DNA from 2 places in the Actinoplanes sp. NBRC 101535 genome. Region 1 is predicted to be linked to the other one. Evidence: riboswitches for the same ligand, from Rfam matches in the RefSeq annotation. Region 1 holds a riboswitch; the other holds the start of a gene.
The links. A riboswitch is a leader RNA that binds a small molecule or an ion and turns the genes downstream of it on or off. The one in region 1 is predicted to bind cyclic di-AMP.
Positions count from the first base shown of each region.

Region 2: linked by a shared signal. The riboswitch ahead of QSK32_RS31280 (coiled-coil domain-containing protein) and the one ahead of QSK32_RS11140 (C40 family peptidase) in region 1 are both predicted to bind cyclic di-AMP.

Region 1 is NZ_BSSY01000003.1:466,260-475,571, reverse strand. It holds gene rsmH (16S rRNA (cytosine(1402)-N(4))-methyltransferase RsmH) at 80-1,168, opposite strand; gene mraZ (division/cell wall cluster transcriptional repressor MraZ) at 1,395-1,826, opposite strand; gene QSK32_RS11145 (hypothetical protein) at 2,489-2,818, shown strand; gene QSK32_RS11140 (C40 family peptidase) at 3,231-4,079, opposite strand; cyclic di-AMP (ydaO/yuaA leader) riboswitch at 4,086-4,209, opposite strand; gene QSK32_RS11135 (MurT ligase domain-containing protein) at 4,680-5,903, shown strand; gene QSK32_RS11130 (type 1 glutamine amidotransferase) at 5,893-6,609, shown strand; gene QSK32_RS11125 (TVP38/TMEM64 family protein) at 6,655-7,458, shown strand; gene QSK32_RS11120 (winged helix DNA-binding domain-containing protein) at 7,507-8,748, opposite strand; gene leuS (leucine--tRNA ligase) at 8,825-9,312, opposite strand, start outside.
Region 2 is NZ_BSSY01000013.1:208,327-217,638, reverse strand. It holds gene QSK32_RS31300 (Atu4866 domain-containing protein) at 1-286, opposite strand, end outside; gene QSK32_RS31295 (TetR/AcrR family transcriptional regulator) at 380-940, opposite strand; gene QSK32_RS31290 (ABC transporter permease) at 1,145-2,047, shown strand; gene QSK32_RS31285 (ABC transporter ATP-binding protein) at 2,040-2,810, shown strand; gene QSK32_RS31280 (coiled-coil domain-containing protein) at 2,842-3,861, opposite strand; cyclic di-AMP (ydaO/yuaA leader) riboswitch at 3,866-4,001, opposite strand; cyclic di-AMP (ydaO/yuaA leader) riboswitch at 4,209-4,345, shown strand; gene QSK32_RS31275 (coiled-coil domain-containing protein) at 4,351-5,379, shown strand; gene QSK32_RS31270 (glycoside hydrolase family 65 protein) at 5,447-7,810, opposite strand; gene QSK32_RS31265 (beta-phosphoglucomutase family hydrolase) at 7,853-8,587, opposite strand; gene QSK32_RS31260 (ATP-binding protein) at 8,655-9,086, opposite strand; gene QSK32_RS31255 (ABC transporter ATP-binding protein) at 9,244-9,312, opposite strand, start outside.

The sequences.
Region 1 (9,312 bases):
ATCCGGCGTCCCCGCTCACCGTCCCCGGTGCGCGGCCGCTCGGCCCGGCCCCCCGGCCGAGGCGCGGCGGATCGCTCGCTCATGATCGTCCCTCCCCCTCCTGTTTCGCCCCCGGGCGTAACCGCCCTTGTCCCCCACCCGTTGACACCCGTGGCCGCTCGCGGCCGGCCATCGGTGCCCGGTCGTACTTCCGTCCCTGCTCCCGCTCGTCGATCCGTTCCACCGCTCGCAGCTTCACCGAGGCAGCCCTCGGGTTCTCCGCCACCTCGGCCTCGGTCGGCGGCTCCGACCCTCGGGTCAGCAACCGCATCGACGGCCCGGTGCCGGGCAGCTCGACCGGAAGGTCGACCGGCCCGGTGCTGCGCACCCTCGCGGTGAAGGCGCGCTTGACGATCCTGTCCTCCAACGATTGATAACTCATCACCACAAGTCGCCCGTTGATCGCCAGAGCGTCCAAAGCGGCGGGAACCGCGGACTCCACCGAGTCCAGCTCCCCGTTCACCTCAATGCGTAGTGCCTGGAACGTCCGCTTGGCGGGATTACCACCCGTTCGCCGCGCGGCGGCCGGGATCGAGTCCTTCACCAGATCCGCCAACCTCGCCGTGGAGGTGATCCGGTTCTTCGCCCGCTCCCGCACGATCGTCGAGACGATCCGCGTCGCGAACTTCTCCTCCCCGTACTGCCGGAGGATCCGCACCAGCTCACCCGGCTCGTAGCCGTTGACGACCTCCTCGGCGGTGGCGCCGCGGGACTGGTCCATCCGCATGTCCAGGGGGGCGTCCTGCGCGTACGCGAAACCGCGGTCCGCCTCGTCCAGCTGGAGCGAGGAGACCCCGAGGTCGAACAGTCCGCTGTCGATCGCCGGAATCCCGAGTTCGTCGAGCACTCGCGGCAGCTCGTGATAGATCGCGTGCACCAGGTGCGTGCGATCGGCGAACCGGGAGAGCCGGTGCCGGGCGTGGGCGAGAGCCTCGGTGTCGCGGTCCAGTCCGATCAGGACCACGTCCGGGAATCGTTCGAGCACCGCCTCGGCATGCCCGCCGAGACCGAGCGTGAAGTCGACGTGGACGGCGCCCGGCCGGCCCAGGGCGGGAGCGAGCAACTCGAGGCAGCGCTCGAGCAGCACCGGCACGTGCGTGCCCCGCGGCTCCCCCATGACGACCCCCATTGCCCCACCATCTTGCGTCTCACCCGGCTCTTGCCGTGCCACACCGGCCCGGCCGCCATTCCGTACCACCAGATCCCCATCCGCTCATGTCCTATGCCCAATGAACCGGGCTCGGACACGCGCCTGGCGCCGGGGAAGAGGCGCCAGGAGCGGGAGCGGCTGGAGATCTCGAGGTACGGCAGCAGTGGCGTCCGGGCCGGTCACAAAGGCCCACCGAGTGCACGCCCTACAGTCCGCCGGGCAGCACCCCCTCCTCGATGTCGGCGAACTCCTGCTCGCTCGCCGCGAGGTAGTCCTCCCAGGACTGCTTGTCCCAGATCTCGACCCGAGTGCTCGCCCCGATCACCACGAGGTCGCGCCCGAGGCTCGCATAATCGCGCAGGTGGGCCGGTATGGTCACCCGCCCCTGCTTGTCGGGCACCTCGTCGTGAGCACTGGCGAAGAACACCCGGCCGTAAGCCCGGGCGGCCTTGTTGGTCACCGGCGCCTCACGTAGCTGACCGGCGATCCGCTGGAACTCCGGCATCGGGAACACGTAAAGACAGCGCTCCTGCCCCTTCGTGATCACGACACCTCCCGCCAGCTCGTCACGGAACTTGGCCGGGAGGATCAGCCGGCCCTTCTCGTCGAGGCGCGGGGTGTGTGTGCCGAGGAACATCCGGCCCCAACCCCCTTGCCGTGGCGTTCCGCTCCTTCGCGGAGGGAGTCGGACCACCTGTCAACTCGGGCCGGCAGGTCCCGTCTCGTTCCTCGGTCCTGCCACTGCGCCCCACTCTACTCCACTTCCCTCCACCTGCAACCCGAAAGCAGCCGCTCGCGAGGCCTTTTCGCGGACGTAATCCCTGTTCACAGGCGGTGGAGCGCAGTGGAGCGCTCTTCCATGATCCACTCCGTCCGGTTTCCGACATGGAGCGCTCACAGTCCCGTATGACCCACTTTCCAACCCGACTTTCCACCCCCCACACCCGCCCGCCGCGCCCCCCGGGAGGAAAGTGGAGGGACGCCACAAACCCCCCACCCCCTCCAGTGGAGCGAAGTGGAGCCCTCTCACCCGCCCCGCCCCTCGACGCCCCGCCCCGCCCCGCCCCGCCCCGCCCCGCCCCGCAAGCCCACACCCCTGCGAGCCCACACGTCACCAAGGGCAACCCCGACCCTCCACCCGACCGAACCCAGCCGTCGCCCACGGCCGACTTGCGGGCGCCGAGGAGGCGTGGCTGACGGCCGGACCCGGTCAGCCGTCGCCCACGGCTAACTTGCGGGCTCAGCGAAGCCATCCGCGACGGCCGGGGCTAGACATGTTTCGTCATCAGGGTCCGCGTGGTGAGTTCAGCCGCCCATCCCGCCCGTATTCACCACACCGCCACGGGCGTGGTGACTTCGGGCGTCCAGCGCGCCCGTAATCACCACACCGCCACGGGCGTGGTGACTTCGGGCGTCCAGCGCGCCCGTAATCACCACACCACCACGGGCGTGGTGATTTCAGGCGTCCAGCGCGCCCGTAATCACCACACCACCACGGGCGTGGTGATTTCAGGCGTCCAGCGCGCCCGTAATCACCACACCACCACGGGCGTGGTGATTTCAGGCGTCCAGCGCGCCCGAAGTCACCACGCGGATGGGCTTCGCACCCTGACCACGAAACGTGTCTAGATCAGCCGTCGGCCATGGCTGGCTTGCGACTTCACAACAACCACCCACGACGGCCAAGCCACCCGAGCCGCCACCCACGGCTCCCCGACCGCCCCACAAGAACCACCGACGACGGCCGAGCCTGCCCAGCCGTCGGCTACAACTAGGGTCTCGGACTCGGTCGCGGCCACGGCGTGAGGCGGGAAGCCGGGACGGTGCGGGACGGCGCGGGACGGCGTACACCGTGAAAGCGGGCCCGGCCGACGCAGGCGGCGGCAGAAGGGCGGAAACGCGCGTGGGGCCGTGACCCCACCAGGTCACGGCCCCACAACGCGTACTTCACCACGGCCGGCACGCCACCACGCCGCCTGACCGGTTACACCTTACTTACTGCACCCGCTGCGCTACTGCGCCGAACGGGCACCGGGGAGCGTCATGCCACCAGTCGGCGTACGACGTAGTTGCTGCTCCAGATCTTGTGCTTGCCGACCCGGGCGCCCGAGTGCGGCGAGTCGTACATGTATCCGTTACCGGCGTAGATGCCGGCGTGGTACCCGTACGACCCGTTACGGAAGACGATCAGGTCGCCGACCTTCTTGTTGCTCTTGGCGACCTTCTTGCCGTAATTCTGCTGGGAGTTCGCCTTGTGCGGCAGGGACTTGCCGGCCGCCTTCTTGTAGACGTACTTGGTGAACCCCGAGCAGTCGAAGCGCTTGGGCCCGGACGAGCCGTACTTGTACAGCGCGCCCTTGTGCTTCTTCGCCTCAGCGAGGATCTTCGCGCCACTCGCCTTGACCGTGATCTTCACCTTGTCGGTGGAGACCTGGTTGTAGCCCGTACCCGTGAAGATCGTCCGCACGTACGCCGTGGTCTTCGGCTTCGCGGAGAGGGTGACCGCACCGCTGCTGCTCGTCTTCGTGGCCAGTGTCTTCCACTTGCCACTGGACAGGGTCTGCAGACGGACGGTGCCCTTGGCGACCTTGCCGGTCTTGGGGTCGATCACCTTGGCGGTGACCTTGACTGCGGATCCCCACTTGATGCTCTTGCTGGCCGCCTTGGCGGTCAGCTTGGGCGTGACCTTCGCGGTGGCCACCGTGGTGGTCGCCGCGACCGGAGTGACCGTGGTCGGTGCGACCTCGGTCGTCGTCGCTGCCGCCGAGGCGGCCGACCCGGCCATGAGCTGGCCGGCGGAGAGGCAGAGGCCCAGGGACAGTGCGGCAGTGCCGGAACCGACGACGGTACGACGACGGGCCTGGCGGTGACGCGCTCTGTATTCGTGCACGGTAGAGATATCCCTCCGGCACGCCTGCGAGGTTAGCTGTCGGGTTCGGGCGGGAAGGTTGCCCGGCCGCACAAGGCGGCTTCACCCCAAGGTCTTCCCCGCTCGCCGCCGGATGTGGCGGTGACGCGGAGGACCGGTATTGGTTCCCCCGTCCCCGCCCCCGAATGCCTTGTTCGTGTCATGCAGTGGTTCCTCTGTCGCACCGACCGACCCGGGGCAGGGCTCGGCGTGAACCGGTTCGGTACGACCGGCGAGCGGTTGCCCCCGGCCACACCTTGGTACCCGAACAACTCCATGATCGTCAGCACCAGTTCCGCCACTCTCCGTGACGTCGAAAGTGGTCACTGTCCATTTTGTTACCGCCACGAGACAAATGCCGCTACCTCAAGTGAGCAGTTCAGTACGATCCGTATAAATCAATGGGTGAACCAGAACACATAAAAACCGAGACCGTCACCCGTTCGAAACACCGAATTGCCCCGACCGGCGGAAATGCCTCCGCCCGTTCAGCCGACCCCCCGACACCCGTTGATCGAGCCGTTCCGGCCACGCGACGTAACAACGGCTTCCGGTACCCTCGCTGGCGTGACGGACGGGAAATTGCCACTCATCGCCAAGGTCGCGACCACCGCGTCGAAGACCGCGGCCGCGCTCTCCAGAGCCGCGGGACGCGGCGACGGCTCGGTGATCGGCGGCTGGATCGGCCTCAAGATCGACCCTGACCTGCTGGCCCACCTCTCGTCCGGCCGGGCCGTGGCGCTGGTCTCCGGGACGAACGGGAAGACCACCACCACCCGCTTCACCGCGGCCGCCATCGGCGTGCTCGGACGGGTGGCCACGAACTCGTACGGCGCCAACATGCCGACCGGCCACACCTCGGCGCTGGCGAAGGAGGGCCACACCCCGTTCGCCGTGCTCGAGGTGGACGAGCACTACATGGCCCAGGTCATCGAGGCCACCCGCCCCCGGGTGGTGGCGTTGCTGAACCTCTCCCGTGACCAGCTCGACCGGGCGAAGGAGGTGGCGATGATGGCGCAGATGTGGAAGACCACCCTGGGCCAGCACCCCGACATCCGGGTGGTCGCCAACTCCGACGACCCGATGGTGGTCTGGTCCGCGAGCAGCAGCCCCCAGGTGACCTGGTTCAGCGCCGGCCAGCGCTGGCAGGACGACTCGTTCGTCTGCCCGGAGAGCGGCCACCCGATCGAGCGCTCCGGCGGCGACTGGTGGTGCACCGGCTGCCCGCTGCGCCGGCCGAAGCCGCAGTGGTCGGTCGAGGACGAGGGCGTCATCGACCCGCGCGGCGACTGGCACCTGGTCAAGCTGCAGCTGCCCGGCCGGGTCAACATCGGCAACGCGGCCACCGCGCTCGCCGTCGCCGCCGAATTCGGGGTCCGCCCGATAGAGGCACTCCCCCGGCTCGCCCGGGTGACCTCCATCGCCGGCCGGTACGCTCAGGTCGAGCGGGACGGCCGCAACATCCGCCTGCTCCTGGCGAAGAACCCGGCCAGCTGGCTGGAGGCCTTCGACATGGCCGAGCAGGCGCCCACACTGCTCTCCATCAACGCCCGCGACCCCGACGGCATGGACACGTCGTGGCTCTACGACGTCGACTTCTCGCCGCTGCGCGACGGCCGTCCGGTGCTGATCACCGGTGACCGTGCTTACGACCTGGCCGTCCGGCTGCAGGTGAACCAGGTGCCGTTCCGGCACGTACAGAGTTTCGACGAGGCGCTGGCGAGTGTTCCGCCCGGCCGCCTCGAAGTGATCGCCAACTACACGGCGTTCCAGGACATCCGAGCGGAGTTGGACCGTGTCAACTGAGTCCCTGCGGATCGTGTGGATCTACCCCGATCTGCTCTCGACCTACGGCGACCGGGGCAACCTGCTGATCCTGGCGCACCGGGCGGCCGCCCGTGGCATCCCGGTGGAGACCTACGAGGTCCGCTCCGATCAGCAGATGCCGACCACGGCCGACGTCTACCTGATCGGTGGCGGCGAGGACGGACCGCAGGCCGCGGCCGCCCAGCGCCTGATCACCGACGGCGGCCTGCACCGGGCCGTCAACCAGGGCGCGGCCGTCCTGGCGATCTGCGCCGGGTACCAGTTGTTCGGGCACTCCTTCTTCGCGAAGGGGCAGAAGTGCGCCGGTCTGGGCCTGCTCGACCTGTACTCGGACCGGGGACCGACCCGCGCCGTCGGCGAACTGCGCGGTGACATCGACCCGCGGCTCGGACTGCCCGCGCTGACCGGCTTCGAGAACCACGGCGGGCGTACCCATCTGGGGCCGAACGCGACACCCCTGGCCAAGGTCACCGCCGGCATCGGCAACGGCGACCAGACCGAGGGCGCCTGGGCCGGCAAGATCCTCGGCACGTACTCGCACGGTCCGGCGCTGGCTCGCAACCCAGCTATAGCCGATCTGCTCCTGCGCTGGTCCACCGGCGCGGATAGGCTTGCGCCCCTCGACGATGCTTGGGCCGAACGGCTCAGGGGGGAGAGGCTCGCCGCCGCGGCGAGCCCGGCCTGACAGACGGATCCTGGACCGACGATGAAGTGGGGACGGTAAGCCTGTATGACCGACATCCTGATCGCCCAGCGGGGCGCCGGTGTGGCCGCGGACTCTTCGGCGGCTCCGGCCGCCCCGCAGGTCACCAGCATCGCCGCGGACCCTCAGGCCGGCCCGGTCGCCGCGCAGGCTGCCCCGATGAGCTGGAAGCGCCGGGCGCTCCGCTTCACCACGCTGGGCGTCGTGGTGGGTGGCCTCGCGGCCGCCGCCGCGATGCTCCCGCTCCGCGAGATCGGTGACAACGTCGACCGCCTGGGCATGGGCGCCCCGGCGGCCGTCGCGGTGGTGGGCGGCCTGCTCCTGTCGGTCCTGGTCCCCCGCACGGCGATCACGCTGCTCTGCGGCCTGCTCCTGGGCGCCGCGACCGGCGCGATCGCCGCCATGGCCGCCGCGATCATCGCCGCGACCGCCACCTACTACGCGGGCCGCTGGGCCGGCCGGGGCGCGCTCAAGGCACACGCCGGCAGCAGACTGGACCGCCTGGACGGCTGGCTGAACAACCGCGGGCTCTCCGCTGTGCTCCTGGTCCGTTTCCTGCCGCTGGCTCCGTTCGGTCTTGTCGGGTACGCCTACGGCACCACCAGCGTCTGCCGCAAGCGTTACCTCCTGGGCACCACGATCGCCGCGATCCCGTCCACGGTCACCTACGCCGTGATCGGCGCCGCGGCCGCCCGCCCGGGCGACATGTCCGCAGCCACCCTGGCGCCCGCGGCCATCAGCTTCGCCCTCTCCACCGCCATCGTCCTGCGCTGGCGCTACACCTCCCGCCGCGCCGCCGCCACCCCGGTCGTGGCCACCGCGGCAGCCTGACAAACCCTCGAAGATCCGGACCGGCCCCGTGCCGGTCCGGATCTTCTTTCATGGGTAAGCGGGAAGCAGGCGAACCTCGGCAGCGGGCAGCGGCTTGGACCACCAGTGGGCGTAACGGCTGTAGACCAGCGGCTCCCGGGCCGCCAGGAAAGCCGACAGGGACGCAGCCTCCGCGGCCAGCGCGTCCCAGACCGGGCGGGACAGGGGGTGGAAGGCCGTCGCCTCGATGCCGCCGGGAACCGCGCGCCAGACGCCCGCCACGTAGCCGTCGACGAGCAGGGTGGGCAGGACATCGCCGTTCATCCGGATCACCAGTCGGCGGTAGCCGGGCGGGATCACCCGGGACCGGTCCGCATAGGCCAGCAGGATGCTGTCCCACATCGGCAGCAGCCGGGGCGGGGCGGGCGCGTCCTCCGGGGGTAGCGGGGCGCCCGGCACGTCATACAGCCGATTGCCGGGCAGATGAGTGAGCTGATCGCCCAGGGCGAGCACCGCGGCGCGCAGATCCGCGGCCGGGATCAGGGTGAACTGGCGGATGTCGGCAATGGTCGCCGGACCGAAAGCGGTCAGGTAGCGCAACACCAACCGCTGGATCGCCTCGTCGCGGGACGGCTCCGCAGACAGGCCCGAGCCGGGAACGGCCCGGGACGACTCCACCGACAGGACCGGATCAGGGGCGACGCGGGACGACTCCAGCGACAAGGCCGGAACGGGAGCGGCGTGGAAGGCCGACCCCGGAACGGGAGCGGCGTGGAAGGCCCGGGAGGCGAAGGACCACGGGCCGCCGGTCGGCGTGTGGTGCAGGGCCGCGAACGTGCGCAACGCCCACCACACCCCGGGGCGCTCACCGCCGAGACGGGCGGCGAGCATGGCCTCGATCTCCGCCGGGGTGCGCGACCGGGCGGCGAAGTCGATCAGCTCGGGCAGCAGGGCGTCCGCGTCGGCGACGGTGAGGCCGCTGCGGGTGAATCGGGTGTCGCCGAGACGGGCGCCGCGCAGCACCGGCAGGACGGCCCGGTGCCAGAACGGATGGTCGTCGGCGTGGACGGCGTGCAGGGTGATCCGCAGAAGGGTGGCCTTCACGAGCGTACCGGAGAGAAAAGCCTCGTCGAGGGAGTCGCCGTCGAAGCCCGCCACCCTGTTCCAGATCGCGAGGTAGGGCGTGGCAGGCGCCTGCGCCTGCAGCCCGACGAGCCGGCGCACCGCCTCCGGGGCCGGGATCCGCGCACGCTCCAGCAGCATCTGCCGGGCCAGGGTCGCCCGGTTCAGCCCCCGCTCACTGATCGACACCCGCACATCCAAGCACCGGCCCCTGACAGAAACAGCCCGCCGCGAGGGTACGCGACGGGCTGTTTCGTGACGTTCGTCAGATGACGACACTCACCAGTCGTCCCGGGACGACGATGACCTTCTTGGGGGTACGGTCGGCGATCACCTCGGCGACCGCGGCCAGGGCCTGCTCGCGGACCTCGGCCTCCGGAGTGTCCGGGGAGACCTCGACGCGGCCGCGGACCTTGCCGTTGACCTGTACCGGGTACGTGATGGCGTCGGCCACCAGCTGCGCCGGGTCGGCGACCGGGAAGTCGGCGTAGGCCAGCGTGCCCTCGTGGCCCAGCTTGCCCCACAGCTCCTCGGCCATGTGCGGCGCGAACGGCGACATCATCAGGACCAGCGGCTCGATCGCCTCGCGCGACACCGTGGACAGCGGGGTCAGCGTGTTGGTCAGCTCGATCAGCTTGGCGATCGCGGTGTTGAAGCGCAGCTCGTCCATGTCCTCACGGACACCGGCGATGACCTTGTGCAGGACCTTGCGGCTCTTCGGGTCCAGCGGTTCGTCGGTGACGCGGACGCCGC
Region 2 (9,312 bases), on a different contig from region 1:
CGCCGTCGCGGAGCACCACCGAGCCGCCGTCCAGCTGGTAGGTCCCCCGGGCCGGCTGACGGCGTCCGGCCACCCCGCCGGCGTACGTGCCGTCGGTGCGCAGTTCCAGGCGGACCGTGCCGTCCGGGCTGCGCCAGGCACCGACCAGGGGCGCCCCGGCCGACACCCGGGGACGCCCGTCCAGCGGCACCGCCATGGCGCCGGCCGAGCGGCCCAGGACGATGGCCAGGATCGAGGAGGCGTCCAGGACGGTGGCGTCGACGCGGTGGTCACAAGGAGAAGTCATCTGCTCCGGCTCCGTGGTGGGACGGTGTCGGACTTCTCCTTCGGCGGGCGGACGCCGGCCGCCACGGTTTCCCCCGGTGCGATCCGGGTGCCGCTACGACGCCCTCAGAGCCGCCGTGACGGCCGCGGTGAGCTTTTCGAGATGGTCGTCACTCAGCGGCTCCCGGGCCACCGCGAGACGCCAGTACAGCGGGCCGAGGATCAGGTCCACGGCGAGGTCGGCGTCGGTCCCCTCGGGCAGCTCACCCCGGTGGATCGCCTGGCCGACCAGCTTCTCCCCGACCGCCTGCTGGTGGGTGCGCAAGGCCCGCTGCAGGGTTTCGGAGATCTGCGGATTGCGTGCCGCCTCGGCCATCAGGTCCGGGATGATCTGCGACGCGATCCGGTGCTGGAGCGCCTTGCTCACGATCATCATGAGCAACTCCAGATCACCCGCGAAGCTCCCGGTGTCCGGTAGCGGCACCTTGCGCTCGGCAACGTCCGAGATGATCTCCATGACCATCTCGAGCTTGTTGCTCCAGCGCCGGTAGATAGCGGTTTTGCCGACCCCCGCGCGGCGAGCCACGGCCTCGATGGACAATCGACCGTAGCCGACCTCCGCGAGCTCGTTCATGACCGCGTTGCGGATCGCGACGGTGATGTCGCCTCGGAGCACCGCGGCTCCGGCTGGTGCGCGTTTGACTGTCGCCACCCGTCGACTATACCGCTACGACGTAACGGTTGCGTTCCGCCGTTCGGTCGGCTAACGTCACTGCACGTCGATACGAACCCGTTCCATCGACGCCTGCGGGATCCTGCCATGCTGCTTGCTGTGTTCTCGCGCAAGTCAACGGAGCCGACGAGATCGGAGCACCACTCCATGCCAGAGACGGCGGTCGCCGAGGCCGGCGCTGGGATCTCCCTCAAGGAGCTCGCCCGGCGCAACGGCCTCACCGCGTCGGGACGGCTCCCCAGCCTCCCGGAGTACACGCGCCAGCTGTGGTCCTACCGGCACTTCATCGGGGCGCACGCCAGCGCCAAGATGACCTCATCACTGGGCAGCACCAAGCTCGGCGCCGTGTGGCAGGTCCTCACACCGATCTTCAACGCCGCGGTCTACTACGTGATCTTCGGCGTGATCATCGGCACCAGCAAGAATGTCGACAACTTCCCCGCGTACCTGTGCATCGGGGTCTTCGTCTTCCAGTTCACCCAGTCGATCGTGCAGTCCGGGATCAACGCGATCACCGGCAACCTGGGCATGATCCGGGCGCTGCACTTCCCCCGGGCCAGCCTGCCCCTGTCGGTGGCCCTGGTCGAGATCCGCAACTTCATCGTGGCACTGGGCGTGCTGATGGCCATCGTGCTGCTGACCGGTGAGCCGATCACGTGGCAGTGGCTGCTGGTGGTGCCGCTGCTGCTCCTGCAGTCGGTGTTCAACACCGGCCTGGCCCTGGCCGGCGCGCGCTTCGGCTCGAAGCTTCGCGACGTCAAGCAGCTGATCCCGTTCATCATGCGCTTCTGGATGTACGGCTCGGCCGTGCTCTACCCGGTGACCATGTTCACCGAGAACGACAAGATCGACGGCTGGATGCTCACCCTGATCGAGTCGAACCCGATGCTGATCTTCATCGAGCTGATGCGTCACTCGCTGATGGAGGACGTGCCGCTGGCCGGCACCCCCACCAGCCTCTGGATCGGCGCGACCATCTGGAGCGTCGTCGTCGGGCTCGGCGGTTACGTGTACTTCTGGCGCGGAGAGAAGGGCTACGGCCGTGGCTGACAATCGGATCCCCACCGTCGTCGCTGACGACGCACACGTCATCTACAAGGTCAACAGCTCCGCCGCCGCGGGCAGCGGCAGCCCGCTGGCCAGCTTCAAGCGACTGGTGACCGGCTCCTCCCCCGCCAACGTCCGGGAGGTGCACGCCGTCAAAGGGGTGACCTTCGTGGCGTACCGGGGTGAGGCGATCGGCCTGATCGGCAGCAACGGCTCGGGCAAGTCGACCCTGCTGCGCGCGGTGGCCGGCCTGCTGCCGGTGGCCCGCGGCTCGATCTACGCCTCCGGCCAGCCGTCGCTGCTCGGTGTGAACGCCGCCCTGATGAACGAGCTGCCCGGCGAGCGCAACGTCGAACTGGGTTGCCTGGCCATGGGCATGTCACCCGCCGAGGTGAAGGCCAAGAAGGACGGCATCATCGAGTTCTCCGGCATCAACGAGCGCGGCGACTTCGCCTCGCTGCCGATGCGGACGTACTCCTCCGGCATGGGCGCCCGGCTGCGGTTCTCGATCGCCGCGGCGAAGCAGCACGACGTGCTGCTCATCGACGAGGCGCTGGCCACCGGTGACGCGAAGTTCCGCCGCCGCAGCGAGCAGCGGGTCCGTGAGCTGCGCGCCGAGGCCGGCACGGTCTTCCTGGTCAGCCACAGCGAGCAGTCGATCCGGGACACCTGCGACCGGTGCATCTGGCTCGAGTCCGGCCAGATCCGGGCGGACGGCGCCACCGACGACGTGATGAAAGAGTACGAGGCCTTCATGCGCAAGTAGCGCACGAAGGCCTCGCCGTGGGGCCGGTCGGTCAGTTCACCGAGAGATGCACGTGGTTCGTGTGGTCGCTCGAGGGATCGCCACCGGCCCCGCTGTACGACTTCCAGCCGCTGCTCGGCAGCCAGATCCGCCGGTACCAGATGACGTAGAGCACGTCGAGGGCCTCGGCGTTCTTGATGAAGTAGTTCGCCAGGTTGTTGCCGTAGGTCTTGTCGGCACCGGTGGCGTCGCCGCCGAAGGTGCCCTTCTCCGCGGAGAAGTCACAGGCCCGGCCCTTGGGGTGCTCACCGCTGTTCTGCTCGCGGAAGCACTTGGTGTACCTGGTGAAACCGTCGCTCTTCGCCTGCTTCAGAGCGTGCAGGGTGCGCGGGGTGAGGCAACCACCGGTGGTCGGGTCGTCCTCGGTGCACCCGCTGCCGGATCCGCTGGGCGCCGGATCCGCCGTGGCACTGTCACCGCTGCCGCCGTCGCTGCTCGACGAGGCGTCGGCGCCCTGGTTGGCCTTCTTCAGCGCGGTCTCCGCCTGGACCTTCTTCTTGGCCATGACGTTGACCTGCTTCGCCTGGTCACGCACGGCGGCGTCGATCGCGGTCTTGGCCTTGGCCTGGGTGTCGCGGGTCGTCTTGAGGTCCTCGATCGCCTGGTTCTGCTTCGAGGCCACGGTGGCGAGCGATTCCGCCCGGTCGACGAATCCGCCGGTCGAGCTGGCACCGATCAGGGCGGTCAGCGGTCCGAGCCGGCCGTTCGTGTAGGCCTGCCGGGCGATCTCGTCGAGCACCGCCTGCTTCGGACCGAGTTCGGTGTCCAGGCGCTTGACCTCGGCGGTCAGCTTGACCTGCTGTTCCTTGGACTTCTTCAGGTCGGCCTTGGCCTTGACGTAGCCGCTGGAGGCGTCCTCCAGTTGCTCGATCAGCGACTTGGATCCGCCCTCGCCGTCGTCGCCGGAGTCGCCCGGGGCCGCAGAGGCCGGGGACGCGGCGAACACCAGCCCGCACACGGCGACCAGTAACGCCGTGATCGGGGCGAATCGCCGCGCAGTCGGTTGCTGCACAGGTAATTCCTTCCGTCGGCCGCCGACCGGGTTAGCTGACGGGTTCGGGACGAAGGAAATCCCTACCGCTGGCGCGGATTCACCCCGAGGAAAATGGTTCCCCGGTTCGCCGGGGGGTGGCGATTAGGCGGCGGCTCCCATACGGGAACCGCGTCCGACCATACCCACTCGGGCCAAGGATCGACAGATCTCGTACGCACCGCAATGGGGTGACGACATGAGGTGATTCGATTACCGAAAGTCATTGTGAGGTAACGCATTTCGCCGTTCTCAGAGCCTGATCCACGGCGATATCTCAGGTAAACTCGGCGCCGGTCCTGCCAGGACGGCACCGCCCCCGAGTTGCCGGCAGGCCGCCGCCCAATCGCCTCCCAGGCGAGCCGGGGACCCAGGTCACTGGGGTGAATCCGCCTGACAACGGCGGTAGGGATCGCTTCCGTCCCGAACCCGTCAGCTAACCCGGTCGGCGGTGACAAGGAAGGAATGTTGATGACCGCACGTCCCCGCCGGTGGCTGACACTCGCCCTGGCGCCGCTGATGGCGACCGCGATGTTCGTGGGCCCCGTGGCCCCGGCTTCCGCGGCACCCGGCGGCAGCACCACGGCCGAAGAGGAGGACGAGGACGCCAACCTGTCGACCGTGCTGGAGTCGACGAACCGGCGTTACGTCTCCGCCAAGGCAGCCGTGGCCAAGTCCGTCAAGAACCAGAAGGAACTCGCCTCCGGCATCAAAGCCGCCGAGGCACGCCGGGACGTCCTCATTCCCGAGGTCAACTCGATCGCGAAACAGCAGTACATGACCGGCGACGTGAGCGCCCTGGGCTTCCTGCTCAGCGCGGACACGTCGAACGATTTCCTGAGCAAGGCGGTCTCCCTGGAGGAGATCAACCGGCTGCACGACAGCAAGCTGAGTGAGCTCAACGACGCCCTCGAAGAGATCACCGCGAAGAAGACCGCGCTGGACGCCGAGCTCAAGAACGAGCAGGAACAGCTCGCCGTTCAGAAGAAGCAGAAGGAAGCGGCCGAGAAGCAGCTGACGCTCCTCGGCGGTGGCACCGGGATCAACAGCACCATCACCGACGGCTTCGTCGCCGCGAAATCGGCGACGGCCAAGGCGGCACCCCGCAACGCCCAGGGCGGCTTCTCCGCGGAGAGCTGCAACCAGGACGACCCGACCACGAGCGGCTGCATCACGAAACGCACGCTCAACATGTACAAGGAGACCAAGAAGGCCGGCTTCGACCTGTTCGTCGGATGTCACCGCACCGGTGGCCCGTTCGAGCACCCGAAGGGCCGGGCCTGCGACTGGTCGCTGCAGAAGAGCGGATTCTCGTCGGCGCACAACGACAAGATGATGAAGTACGGCAACGACCTGACGGCCTTCCTGGTCCGCAACGCCGACGCACTCGGCATCTACTACGTGATCTGGTACAAGCAGATCTGGTTCCCGGCCAGCGGCTGGAAGCAGTACCACGGGGTCAGCGACCACACCGACCACGTGCACGTCTCGATGCTCTGACAGACCCACCGAAAAGCCCCCGTCCCTCGCTGCCGGCGAGGAACGGGGGCTTTCTCGTGGTACGGGGTCAGTGCACCGCGCGGCGCACCGGGGCCCGTCCGGCCGGCTGAACCGGCGCGGGGCCGACCGGCAGGGCCGGCGGGATCGCCATCGTCACCGGGCGGACCTGGGTGACCTCGATCTCCTTGCCGTGGTGGTGCAGCGTCAGCCGAGCCGAGCCGCCGCCGTTGCGCAGGGAGTAGGTGACCTCCTCCGCGGTGACGTTCACCCGCAGCCGCAGACCGTGCCAGAGCAGCGAGAACTCCAGGTTGTTGATCCGGCTGGGCAGGCGCGGCGCGAACGACAGCTGACCGTTGAAGTCACGCATGCCGCCGAGACCGGCGACCAGCGCGATCCACGACCCGGCCAGCGACGCCACGTGCACGCCGTCCCGGGCGTTCTGGTGCAGGTCGTGCAGGTCCATCAGGGCGGCCTCGCCCAGATAGTCGTGCGCCAGCTCCAGGTGCCCGGTCTCGGCCGCCAGCACCGCCTGCACGCAGGCCGACAGCGACGAGTCCCGGACGGTCCGCGCGTCGTAGTAGGCGAAGTTGCGCGCCTTCTCCTCCGGCGTGAACGCGTCACCGCGGATGTACATCGCCATGACCAGGTCGGCCTGCTTGATCACCTGCTTGCGGTACAGGTCGAAGTACGGGAAGTTCAGCAGCAGCGGGTACGCCTCCGGCGGGGTGCCGTCGAAGTCCCACTCCGAGAGCCGGGTGAAGCCCTCGCACTGCTGGTGGACGCCGAGTTCCTTGTCGTACGGGATGTGCACGGCCGCCGCCGCGTCCCGCCACGACGCCGTCTCCTCGTCGTCCACACCCAGCTTGCGCGCCAGGTCCGGGTGCCGCTTGCAGGCCTCGACCGCGGTCATCAGGTTCTGCTGCGCCATCAGGTTGGTGTAGATGTTGTCGTTCACCACGGCCGTGTACTCGTCCGGCCCGGTGACACCGTCGATGTGGAACCGCCCGTGCCGGTCGTGGTGACCCAGCGAGCGCCACAGCCGGGCGGTCTCCACCAGCAGTTCCAGGCCGACCTCACGCTCGAAGTCGTAGTCGCCGGTGGCCTGCACGTACCGGCGGACCGCGTCGGCGATGTCGGCGCCGATGTGGAAACCGGCGGTGCCGGCCGGCCAGTACCCGGAGCACTCCTGGCCGCGGATGGTCCGCCACGGGAAGGCGGCGCCCTGCAGACCCAGGGTCTGCGCCCGCTCCCGGGCCAGGTCCAGCGTCGAGTGCCGCCAGCGCAGCACGTCCGCCGCCGCGGCGGGCTGGGTGTAGGTCAGGGCCGGCAGGACGAACGTCTCGGCGTCCCAGAAGGTGTGGCCGTCGTACCCGGGGCCGGTCAGTCCCTTGGAGCCGATCGGGCGCTTCTCCGCCCGGGCACCGGCCTGCAGCGTGTGGAACAGGCCGAAGCGGACCGCCTGCTGCACCTCGGGGTCACCCTCGACCTTGACGTCCGAGTGGTCCCAGAACGCGTCCAGGTATTCGCGCTGCTGCTGCACCAGACCGTCCCAGCCGTCCAGCCGGGCGCTGGCCAGGGCCGCACCCACCTGGTCACGCAGGGCGGGCAGGGAGCGCATGCTGGACCAGCCGTACGCCGCGATCTTGACGACGCGCAGTTTCTGGCCGGGCTCCAGGCGGCAGGCCACCGTGGTGCGCAGCCAGTCCGGGTGCCCCTCGGTGGTGATGGCGTGCCGGCCCGGCGTCTCCACCGAGTGCTCCATGGCCGCGGCCATCCGCAGGTCGCTGGCCTTGGTCCGGTGCAGCAGGATGCCACCGGTCGGCTGCTCGAGCATCTCCTCGGCCTGCAGCGGGCGGTCCAGCACCGCGGCCACCCGCGGATCCTTGCTCATCGGCGGCAGCTGCTCGTTCGCCACCAGCTCGGACTGCAGGATCAGCCGGGCGGAGGTGTCCAGCGGCTCGACCTCGTAGAGGAAGGCGACGACCGCGCGCTGGGTGAACGAGACCAGGCGCACGGTACGCACCCGCACGCCCTGACCCGACGGGGACACCCACTCGACGACCCGTTCCAGGGTGCCGGCCCGCATGTCCAGGCAGCGCTCGTGGGAGCGCAGCTCGCCGTAGCGGACGTCGAACGGCTCGTCGTTGACGAGCAGCCGCATCAGCTTGGCGTTGGTGACGTTCACCATCGTCTGGCCGGACTCCGGGAAGCCGTACCCGGCTTCGGCGTGCGGCAGCGGGCGAAGCTCGTAGAACGAGTTCAGGTAGCTGCCGGGGAGGCCGTGCGGCTCGCCCTCGTCCAGGTTCCCGCGTATCCCGATATGGCCGTTCGAGAGAGCGAACACCGACTCCGACTGGGCCAACAGGTCCAGGTCGAGCCGGGTTTCCCGGATGTGCCATGGGTCGACGGGGTAGGCCCGTTCACGGATCACGATCGTGCCTCTCGTTACTGAAAGAGGAGGTCTTGAGAAAGATTACGAAAGCTCGGAGAGGTCGGTGACGACCACGTCGGCGCCGTGCTCACGCAGCGCCTCGGCCTGGCCCACCCGGTCCACCCCGATCACGATGCCGAACCCGCCCGCCTTCCCGGCGGCGACTCCGGCCTGGGCATCCTCATACACCGCGCAGTTCTCCGGAGGAATGCCGAGTTGCTTCGCGGCGAGCAGGAAGGTGTCGGGGGCGGGCTTGCCGGGGAGGCCGAGCTCGCGGGCGACGACACCGTCCACGCGGACCTCCAGGAGGTCGGCGATGCCGGCGGCCTCCAGGACGTCCTTGCAGTTGGCGCTCGCGGAGACCACCGCGCGGCGGAGACCGGCGGCCTTGGCGGCCTTCAGGTACTCCACCGATCCGGGGTAGACCTCGACGGCGCCTTCTTTGATCTTCTGCAGCACGAGCAGGTTCTTACGGTTGCCCACGCCGTTGACGGTCTCCTGGTCGGGGCCGTCGTCCGGATCGCCCTCGGGCAGGGTGATGTCCCGTGAGGCGAGGAAGCTGCGGACACCGTCGGCCCGCTGCCGGCCGTCGACGTATCGGTGATAGTCGACGCCCGCATCGAAGGGGACGAACGGCTGGTCATGACGTTCCGACCACGATTCCAGGAACGAGTCGAACGTTTGTTTCCACGCGGCACCGTGCACCAGCGCGGTCTGCGTCAGCACGCCGTCGAGATCGAAGAGACACGCGGTCACCTGAGATGGAAGTCCGAGCACGCGCCCAATGTAGCCGGACCCCAAGACCGGTGAGTGCGGAAGGGCGGGTTCACATTTTCCCGACTGTTTACCGGTCGGCCGACCTGCTGTTTCTCGAGGAATCAGGCACGGCTTCAAGAGCCATCCGCAATCCGATCGAGGTACCGATGGGCCCTGTCGCGGTCGTCACCTCGTCGCACAGTTGGTGCGTCAACCACAGTCCGCGACCACCGATGTCCAGTCCATCGGGGGCCTGCGGCTCCTCGAGACGGTCGCCGGGGATGCCCGCGCCGGAGTCGGTCACCACACACCACACCGAGTCGTCCTCGACCCGCAGCACCAGACGGCCGGTGCCGCCGGCGTGCAGCACCACGTTCGTGATGATCTCGTTGATCGACAGGACGTAGCCGTGCACCCGGTCGCTGTCGAGTGCCACGTGGGTGAGCGCCCGGGTCACCGCGTGCCGGAGCACCGTGATGTCGGTCTGCCCGAACGGCCGGTCCAGAAGCACCGATCCCACCCGGAGGGAGGCACCGTCGGACCGCGACTGCCCATCGGCAGCCGAACGCACCCGCGGGCTGATCCTCTCCTCCACCGTCGTGCAGCCTACGCGCTGTGGCCGGCCGGTGGCAGAAGCCATCGGTGATCCCGCCCGGAAGTGGCGCGCCGCACTGTTCTCATCGCCGGCCGACATCGATTCGATCACCCGTCTCGTCGAAGAAGTGGATCGCGTCCATCCGCACCGC